3 regions of the Serratia sp. DFXYC6 genome follow, and region 2 is predicted to be linked to each of the others. Evidence: predicted binding sites of a transcription regulator. Region 2 holds the regulator's gene; each other region holds the start of a gene.
What was found. Region 2 encodes CRP, which controls carbon source genes, mostly activating them, when cyclic AMP is high. Its sites were predicted from a motif close to ATGTGANNNNNNTCACAT; they were not measured.
Positions count from the first base shown of each region.

Region 1: the regulator CRP is predicted to act here: its motif matches at 1,827-1,844, upstream of AC2CGQ_RS12005 (ABC-F family ATPase).
Region 3: the regulator CRP is predicted to act here: its motif matches at 2,248-2,265, upstream of glpT (glycerol-3-phosphate transporter).

Region 1 is NZ_JBXUNV010000001.1:2,458,452-2,461,727, forward strand. It holds gene moeB (molybdopterin-synthase adenylyltransferase MoeB) at 1-157, shown strand, start outside; gene AC2CGQ_RS12005 (ABC-F family ATPase) at 209-1,801, opposite strand; gene AC2CGQ_RS12010 (tautomerase family protein) at 1,938-2,165, opposite strand; gene AC2CGQ_RS12015 (winged helix-turn-helix transcriptional regulator) at 2,229-2,696, shown strand; gene AC2CGQ_RS12020 (hypothetical protein) at 2,755-3,210, shown strand; gene cynR (transcriptional regulator CynR) at 3,134-3,276, opposite strand, start outside.
Region 2 is NZ_JBXUNV010000006.1:23,522-26,797, reverse strand. It holds gene AC2CGQ_RS22595 (YccS/YhfK family putative transporter) at 1-1,668, opposite strand, end outside; gene crp (cAMP-activated global transcriptional regulator CRP) at 1,719-2,351, opposite strand; gene AC2CGQ_RS22585 (OsmC family protein) at 2,734-3,141, shown strand; gene AC2CGQ_RS22580 (phosphoribulokinase) at 3,179-3,276, opposite strand, start outside.
Region 3 is NZ_JBXUNV010000005.1:238,808-242,083, forward strand. It holds gene glpQ (glycerophosphodiester phosphodiesterase) at 1-584, opposite strand, end outside; gene glpT (glycerol-3-phosphate transporter) at 667-2,019, opposite strand; gene glpA (anaerobic glycerol-3-phosphate dehydrogenase subunit A) at 2,384-3,276, shown strand, end outside.

The DNA of each region.
Region 1 (3,276 bases), on a different contig from region 2:
CATCGGCACCCTGCAGGCGATGGAAGCCATCAAGCTGCTGGCCGACTACGGTCAGCCGCTGCGCGGCAAACTGTTGATGTTCGATGCGATGAGCATGCAGTTCCGCGAGATAAAGCTGCCGAAGGATCCGCACTGCGAGGTGTGCGGCGGGGAATGACGGATAAAAAAAGGGCGGGATAATTCCCGCCCTGATGCGTTGCCGCGAGGCTTACACGATGCCCTGGCTGCGCAGATAGTCTTCGTAGTTGCCGGTAAAGTCGATCACCTTGTTCGGGGTGATTTCCAGAATGCGCGTCGCTAGCGAGCTGACGAACTCACGGTCGTGGGAGACGAAGATCAGCGTGCCTTCGTACATCTCCAGCGCCATGTTCAGCGATTCGATGGATTCCATATCCAGGTGGTTGGTCGGTTCGTCCATCACCAGAATATTCGGGCGTTGCATCATCAGCTTGCCGAACAGCATGCGGCCCTTCTCGCCACCGGACAGCACCTTCACTTTCTTCTTGATGTCGTCCTGGCTGAACAGCAGACGGCCCAGCACGCTGCGCACCGCCTGCTCGTCGTCTTTTTCCTGCTTCCACTGGCTCATCCAGTCGAACACGCTCAGGGTGTCGTCGAACTCGTATTCGTGATCCTGCGCGTAGTAACCGATACGGGCGTTTTCCGACCACTTCACGGTACCGCTGTCCGGCTGCGCGTCGCCCACCAGCGTTTTCAGCAGGGTGGTTTTACCGATACCGTTGGCGCCCAGCACCGCGACCTTCTCGCCCACTTCCACCATCAGGTTCAGCTTGCTGAACAACGGGCCTTCGTCGAAGCCCTTGGTGAGCGCTTCCACTTCCAGCGCGTTACGGAACAGCTTCTTGTCCTGTTCGAAACGGATGAACGGGTTCTGGCGGCTGGAGGCTTTCACCTCTTCCAGCTGGATCTTGTCGATCTGGCGGGCGCGGGAGGTGGCCTGCTTGGATTTGGAGGCGTTGGCGCTGAAGCGGCTGACGAACGATTGCAGCTCGCTGATCTGCGCCTTCTTCTTGGCGTTGTCCGCCAGCAGACGCTCGCGCGCCTGGGTGGCGGCTGTCATGTATTCGTCGTAATTGCCCGGATAAACGCGCAGTTCGCCGTAGTCCAGATCCGCCATGTGGGTGCAGACCATGTTCAGGAAGTGACGGTCGTGCGAAATGATGATCATGGTGCTGTTGCGCTCGTTGAGCACGTTTTCCAGCCAGCGAATGGTGTCGATGTCCAGGTTGTTGGTCGGTTCGTCGAGCAGCAGGATTTCCGGATCGGAGAACAGCGCCTGCGCCAGCAACACGCGCAGCTTCCAGCCCGGCGCGATTTCGCTCATCGGGCCGTAGTGCTGCTCCACCGGAATACCCACGCCGAGCAACAGTTCGCCGGCGCGCGCTTCGGCGCTGTAGCCGTCCATTTCGCCGTAGGCCACTTCCAGATCGGCCACTTTATAGCCGTCTTCTTCGCTCATCTCCGCCATGGCGTAGATGCGGTCGCGCTCTTCCTTCACCGCCCACAGTTCGGTGTGGCCCATGATCACGGTGTCCAGCACGCTGTACTGCTCGAAGGCGAACTGATCCTGACGCAGTTTACCCAGGCGCTCGTTCGGATCGAGGAACACGTTGCCGCCGCTCGGCGCCAGATCGCCGCCGAGGATTTTCATAAAGGTGGACTTGCCGCAGCCGTTGGCGCCGATCAGGCCGTAACGGTTGCCGCCGCCGAATTTGACAGAGATGTTTTCAAACAACGGCTTGCTGCCGAACTGCATGGTGATGTTGTTAGTGCTTAACACAGCGCTCGCTCTTTATACATAGGGAATGTGATTTGGCGCGCATTATGCCACAACGGGGTACAGAGATCGCGGGAAGTTTCGGTGACATTTTGAGCGCCTGCGGCATCCTATCCTTTTCGCAGGCGGCATAGTTGAATTAACGCGGCGGGAACTTCGCGGCAATCATCGCCGCCGTCGGCTTCACACCGCCCAGGCTCCATTGTTCGGGCGCATGTTCATCGATTCTGACCCAAACCGACTGTCTGAACGCCGGATCGCCTCGCCCTTCTATCTCCACCAACAGATCGGTAATGCGGGACAGCAATTCGCTTTTTTGCCGTTCATCCAGCATGCCTTTCACCGTTTGCACATTAACAAATGGCATTATACTCTCCTTGAATATAGATAAGTCTAAAAACAAGACTTAGACTAGCGAAGGAAAATGCCCATGTCAAAATCTCCCGATCTCCCTACCGTTTCTCTTGCCCTGTGCGGGCTGGCGCAGGCCGCGGACCTGCTTGGCGATCGCTGGACGTTGCTGATCCTGCGCGAATCATTCTACGGCGTTCGCCGTTTTGAAGAGCTGCGCGAGAATATCGGCGCTTCGCGCCAGGCGCTGAGCAACCGTCTGAATGCCATGGTAGAACAAGAACTGTTGGCCAAACGCGCTTACCGGGAGCCGGGCGAGCGTGAGCGACATGAATATGTCTTGACGGACAAGGGGCGCAGCCTGGGGCCCATCCTGGTTGCGCTGATGGCATGGGGCCACCGGCATATTCTGCATGACAGCCCCCACGTTCAACTGGTGGATAAACACAGCGGGCTGCCGGTGCAGCTGGCATTTATCGATGCGCAGGCCCGCGTGGTGCCTGAAGACGCGCTGCAAATGTCGGCCGTTGAGCTCCCCCCGGCCTGACTTACCCATTCTGGTCTACGCTTGATGCCAGACATGTTGATGACAAGGATGCTGAACCATGCCACACCTCTATAACACCGCGCTGCTGATCGGCGCTGCGCTGAGCGCCATCGCCGCCCTGCTGCATATTTGGGTGATCACCGCCGGGCCGCGCGGCTATCGGCTGTGCGGCGCCGGCGGCTATCGGCTGTGCGGCGCCGGCGATCGCTTCATTAAGGCGGCGGAAGCGGGTAAAAAGTTCCCGGCCGTCGTCACCGCCGGTATCGCGCTGGTGCTGTTTATTTGGGCGCTGTATGCGCTGTCCGGCGCGGGCCTGATCGCGCCGCTGCCGCTGCTGCGGCCCGCGCTGTTTATCATCACCTTTATCTACCTGCTGCGCGGCGTCGCCGGCCCTTTCGCCCTGCGCGACACCGGCCGCAGCCAACGCTTTATCATCGTCAGCTCGCTGATTTGCCTCGGCTTCGGGCTGGTGCATCTGCTGGGGATGACGCAGCGCTGGGGGGCGTTGGCGTAACGCCCTGTTGCTGCAAAACGGCGATAAACGCCTGTGCGGCGGCGCTGCGGTAAGCGCCTTGGCGCT
Region 2 (3,276 bases):
GAACAGCGCATTGTGCGCTTGGTTGACCTGCATGCGGGTATAGGCCAACGCGGTGGCATCCGGTTCCGGCTGCTTCAGCATCAGCCGCAGCGCGGCTTGATCGTTCTCCAGCGCCTGATGGGCATTCTTGCGCAGCAGCCCGCTTTGCCACTGCGGCCACAGCCAAATGGTGCCGCCGAACGCCAGCACGCAGCCTATCAGCGTATCGATCAGACGCGGCACCAGAAAATGCGAGCCGTTCAGCGCCAGCAGCTGCAGGGTGTAAACCGCCGTGACCGTAAAGCCAATCACCGACAGCCCGTAGTTCTTGCGCGAAACCAGGTAGGCCAGCAGCGTGATCACCAGCATGATGCTCAGCGTTTCTCCTTCCGGCAGCTGCAGCTGCAACAGCCCGGCCGCCAGCAATAGCCCGGCAATCGTGCCCAGCGCACGGTGCTGAATACGCACCCGGGTGGCGTTATACCCGTTTTGGCTCACCAGCATGATGGTGAGCAGGATCCAGTAAGGCTTCGGCAGGTTGAAAACCGCACCCAGGCTGCTGCCGACCGCCAGCGTCACCCCCAGCCGTGCGGCGTTGCGCAGGGCGGTGGATTTGAACGACAGGTAGCTGGCCAGCGCCGGCCAAAACGGCAGGCGGTGCTGGCCGGGCATCAGGTCGCGGCGGTACAGCGGATGCTGGGTGCGCAGCAGGCGAGCGATGCGGCTGAAGTGGTAATAACAAAACTGGCCGACCGGGTTATCGGGATGCTGCGCCGCCATTTTTTCCAGCGCCGCCAGTTCGTGGCTCATGGAGAAGCGCTTCGAATGTTGATGGTAGAGAATATCGTGCGCCACCACGCGCAGCCGGCCGGCGATCACCTGAGCGTTGCGGCGAATGATCGCTTCGGCCTGGCTCTGCTCCACCAGTTTTTGCACCTCCTCCGGCAGATGCAGGCTAACGGTGATGTGCTCCTGCAGATCCATCGCCACCTGAAAGGCGCGCTGCAGGCGCTTTTGTTCGAGGTTGTTGGCGTGCGGCAGGAAATTGAGCTGTTGGTATAAAAGGCTGATCAGATCCATCACCTTTTGTTGGCGTACCAGCAGCGGGGGCAGCGCGGTTTGCGGATCGGTGTGCTGAGTCAGCAACGAGTATTTGGCTTCGAAATAGTCCGCCAGCTCCAGATAGAGCTGGCTGAGCGTCTCGCGCATTGGCTGTTCTTTCCACAGCTTGAACCAGAACCAGGTGAATAAGCCGTACCAGACGGTGCCGATCGCGTACAGCAGCGGCGCCTGCCAGAGAGGTACCGTGCCGGCCGTGCTGAGGGCGAAAATGGCGGCCACCAGCGCCGCCGGCAACAGCCGGGCGTGCAGCGGGCTGATTTCGCCGGTGACGCCGAGCAGCAGCGCCAGGCCCAGCATCAGCGCCGGCAGCGGCACGTGCCACAGCAGTGCCTGTTGCAGCAGCACGCTGCTGAAGGCGAACAGCGTGCCGCCGACGATCAGCCGTTTAAAGAAGCGCTTATGCGGCGTGTCCAGACCGGCGATATTGCAGCAGGCGGGCACCAGAGAGAACATCAGGCCGAGCTGTAGCTGGCCAATCAACAAGCCGAACAGCACCGGCAGGCACAACACCAGCGTTTGTCGCAGTGCGTAGTTGATTTCCGGGTGGTAGATCAGGCGGCGCCACATGGCAGGGAGCAGATAAAAAAACGGCGCAGACTGCGCCGTTTCTTCGGGGATTAACGGGTGCCGTAGACGACAATGGTTTTGCCGTGGGCGGAAATCAGGTTTTGATCTTCCAGCATTTTCAGAATACGGCCAACGGTTTCACGCGAGCAGCCGACGATCTGGCCGATCTCCTGACGGGTGATCTTGATCTGCATGCCGTCCGGGTGAGTCATGGCGTCAGGTTGCTTCGCCAGATTCAGCAGGGTTTGCGCGATGCGGCCGGTCACGTCCAGGAAGGCGAGGTTGCCCACTTTTTCGGAGGTGACCTGCAGGCGGCTCGCCATTTGGGCGGACAGACGCATCAGGATGTCCGGGTTCACCTGGATCAGCTGGCGGAATTTCTTGTAGGAAATTTCGGCCACTTCACAGGCGGTTTTCGCGCGAACCCAGGCGCTGCGCTCCTGGCCTTCTTCGAACAATCCGAGCTCGCCGATGAAATCCCCCTGGTTGAGGTAGGACAGGATCATCTCTTTACCTTCTTCATCCTTGATCAGCACCGCGACGGAGCCTTTCACGATGTAGTAAAGCGTTTCGGCCTTTTCACCTTGGTGAATCAGCGTACTCTTCGATGGATATTTGTGGATATGGCAATGAGACAGGAACCATTCGAGAGTAGGGTCTGTTTGCGGTTTGCCGAGAACCATTCGCTGTTATCCTCTGTTGTTATCGCTGCCTTGTGTCACAGGGGTCAGAGTTCCCTGTAAAACCCGCCTGTAGCCGCAGTTATGAGCGAGGGCTACCGGCAAGTTTTGAGGCGTGTCATAAAAATACGCTGTCGCTCTAGCATATTAACTTGCCGTAAGCGCTGCAAGCTACATTCTGTTAACATACCGGTAAAGGAGCCTTTCTCTGGGCGTTTCCCTGAAATGCAGTGTCCCGGAAAGATTTATTGCGGCTCTGTTTGTAGCACAGAGTAAGGCGGGTGTCTCGTGTTGTCTCGCTTCAGCATGATTAGCATCAGGTTACGTTGCCTGTTTCTATGCGAAAGCGTACTCTGATTTTAAGAAATCAACCGGAGTGACCAGAATGCAGGCAAGAGTTAAATGGGTGGAAGGGTTAACGTTTTTGGGTGAATCGGCCTCCGGCCACCAGGTGCTGATGGACGGCAACGCCGGTGATAAAGCGCCCAGCCCGATGGAGATGGTGCTGATGTCGGTGGGCGGCTGCAGCGCGATCGACGTGGTATCCATCTTGCAAAAGGGGCGCAACGACGTGCGCGACTGCGAGGTGAAGCTGACCTCCGAGCGCCGCGAAGAAGCCCCGCGGTTGTTCACCCATATCAACCTGCACTTCATCGTGACCGGCCAGGATCTGACCGACAAGATCGTCGAACGTGCGGTGAACCTGTCGGCGGAGAAATACTGCTCGGTGGCGCTGATGCTCAACAAGGCCGCCACGGTAACCCACAGCTTCGAGATCCGCCAACCGGCGTAATCGAGGCGGAGCGCGGCCGGCGCCGCGCTCAACGCATTTATTCGATCTTCTTGCCTTCCAGCAACCGTTGCACCAGCGGCGCCATAATCAGCTCCATCGCCAGCCCCATTTTGCCGCCCGGCACCACTAACGTAT
Region 3 (3,276 bases), on a different contig from region 2:
GTGTAGCCGTACTGCTTGAGCACCGCCAGCACTTTACTGGAGATGTCTTTGCCTTCCTGTTTGTGGAACCACGGCGCCTTGATTTCAGGGTAGATGCCGATGTTCTTGCCGGTCGAATGGTTCAGACCCTGCACGAACTCGATCTCTTCCTGGAAGGTGTGCACGCGGAAGTCGGATTTGCCCATCGGGAAGCGGCCAGGGTAGCCCTGCACCTTCTTGCCGTTTTCGATTTCAAAGCCTTCGGTGAACTTCAGCGATTTGATCTCCGCCAGCGTAAAGTCGATGGCGTAATAACGGCCGTCTTTACGCGCGCGGTCCGGGAAGCGTTCGGCGACGTCGGTGACGCGATCGAGGTAATGGTCGTGCAGCACCACCAGCTCGTTGTCCTTGGTCATCACCAGATCTTGTTCGAGATAATCGGCGCCCTGCGCGTAGGCCATCGCCTTCGCCGGCAGGGTGTGTTCCGGCAGGTAGCCGCTGGCGCCGCGGTGGGCGATCACCACTTTGTCCGCCGCCTGCGCGGCGCTGACCATCGAGGTGGCGAGAATGATCCCTGTCAGCAGGGCTTTGACTTGAGTCCGCATTCCGTTTTCTCCGTGTTGTTGGGGGCAGGGTAGTAAAAAGGCCGCAGGGCGGCCTTTAAATCATGCAAAAGTCGTGTGACGCTTAACCGCGCTTGGCGGCGATTTCCGCGTGGTGTTTCTTCTCGTTCAGCATGGTCAGCAGCAGCAGGATGACCGCTGCGATGCTGCCGCCGATCATCACCATGAAGCCGCCGTCCCAACCGAAGAAGTCCACGGTGTAACCGACGATGGCGCTGGCCGCGACCGAGCCGCCCAGGTAGCCGAACAGGCCGGTGAAGCCCGCGGCGGTGCCGGCGGCTTTCTTCGGCGCCAGCTCCAGCGCGTGCAGGCCGATCAGCATCACCGGGCCGTAGATCAGGAAGCCGATGACCAGCATACAGATCATGTCCACGGTCGGGTTGCCGGCCGGGTTCATCCAGAACACCACGGTGGCGATGGTCACCAGCGTCATGAAGAACACGCCGGTGGCGCCGCGGTTACCTTTGAACACTTTGTCCGACATCCAGCCGCACAGCAGAGTGCCCGGGATACCGGCGTATTCATACAGGAAGTAGGCCCAGGAAGACTTGTCCAGCGCGAAGTGCTTCACTTCTTTCAGGTAGGTCGGCGACCAGTCCAGAATGCCGTAACGCAGCAGGTAGACGAACACGTTGGCGACCGCGATGTACCACAGCAGCTTGTTCGGCAGGATGTACTGCATGAAGATCTGCTTGGCGGTCAGCTCTTCTTCGTCTTTTTCGCTGTAGTCGTCCGGATAGTCGTTTTTGTACTCTTCAATCGGCGGCAGGCCGCAGGATTGCGGGGTGTCGCGCATCAGGGCGAAGGCGATCAGGGCCACCAGGATGGCGCCGAAGGCCGGCATGTACAGCGCCGCGTGCCAGTCGTTGAACCAGGCCATACCCAGCAGGAACAGCAGCGGCGGCAGGCCGCCACCCACGTTGTGGGCGCAGTTCCAGATGGAAACGATGCCGCCGCGTTCTTTCTGCGACCACCAGTGCACCATGGTACGGCCGCACGGCGGCCAACCCATGCCCTGGAACCAGCCGCACAGGAACAGCAGAACGAACATCACCGCGATGCTGGAGGTGGCCCACGGCACGAAGCCCATGAACAACATCACCGCCGCCGCCAGGATCAGGCCGGCAGGCAGGAACACTCGCGGGTTGGAACGGTCGGAGACCGAACCCATGATGAATTTGGAGAAGCCGTAGGCGATGGAGATGCCCGACAGCGCGAAGCCGAGGTCGCCGCGGCTGAAGCCTTGTTCGATCAGGTAAGGCATGGCCAGGGTGAAGTTCTTACGCACCAGATAGTAAGCGGCGTAACCGAAGAAGATCCCCAGGAAAATTTGCCAGCGCAGCTTACGGTAGAGCGGGTCTACCTTATCGCTCGGCACACGGGCGATGTGTGCGGCCGGCTTAAAAATACTCAACATGAGCGCCTCCGATGGCTTTATCTGTTATCACATCAATATGACCTTTTACGTTCATTTGATGATTGAGCGGATATCGAATGTGGTGTTTTTGTGTTCCATAACGAGCGCCATTGTCGACAAATACGCCTGGTGTCGCTGTGACGAATGGCGCAATTGTTACACTTTCATGAAACCACGGCGGATTTTGAGCGATTCGTTAACGTTATGAAATAGAAAAACGTCCAAAAATCGTGATTATGATCACATTGATGGTTTTTTGTGGACATTTTTATTTCGTTTTATGTTCGTTCTTGTTCCTTATCAAACAAAGACCCTAATAACCGTGGCTCAATAGGCTCATAACTACCGATCCTGAGGGAGCGACATGAGCAGCTATTTTGACGGCGGCGAAACGGATGTGATCATCATCGGCGGCGGCGCCACCGGCGCAGGCATTGCCCGCGATTGTGCGCGGCGCGGCTTGCGCTGCATTTTGCTGGAGCGTCACGACATCGCCACCGGCGCCACCGGCCGCAACCACGGCTTGCTGCACAGCGGCGCGCGCTATGCGGTGACCGACGGCGAGTCGGCGCGCGAGTGCATCGAAGAGAACCGCATCCTGAAACGCATCGCGCATCACTGTATCGAGCGCACCGATGGGCTGTTCATCACCCTGCCGCAGGACTCGCTGGAGTATCAGCAACAGTTTATCGCCGCCTGTCGCCAGGCCGACATCGACGCCGAAGCGATCGACCCGCAGCTGGCGCTGCGGCTGGAGCCGGCGGCTAATCCGGCGCTGATTGGCGCGGTGCGGGTGCCGGACGGCACCGTCGATCCTTTCCGGCTGACCGCCGCCAATATGCTGGATGCGCGCGAACACGGCGCGCAGATCCTGACTTACCACCAGGTGGTCGGATTGTTGCGCAGCGGCGACCGGGTGACGGGCGTGCGCGTTTACGACCATCAGAATCAGCGGCGCTATGAGCTGCACGCAGCGGTGGTGGTCAACGCCGCCGGCATCTGGGGCCAGCAGATCGCCGAATACGCCGATTTGCGTATCCGCATGTTCCCGGCCAAGGGAGCGCTGCTGATCCTCGGTCACCGCATCAACAACATGGTGATCAACCGCTGCCGCAAACCGGCGGACGCCGACATCCTGGTGCCGGGCGACACCATCTCGCTGATCGGCACCACCTCGACCCATATCGACTACGACCAAATTGACAACATGCTGGTGACCCCGCAGGAGGTGGACATTCTGATCCGCGAGGGGGCGCT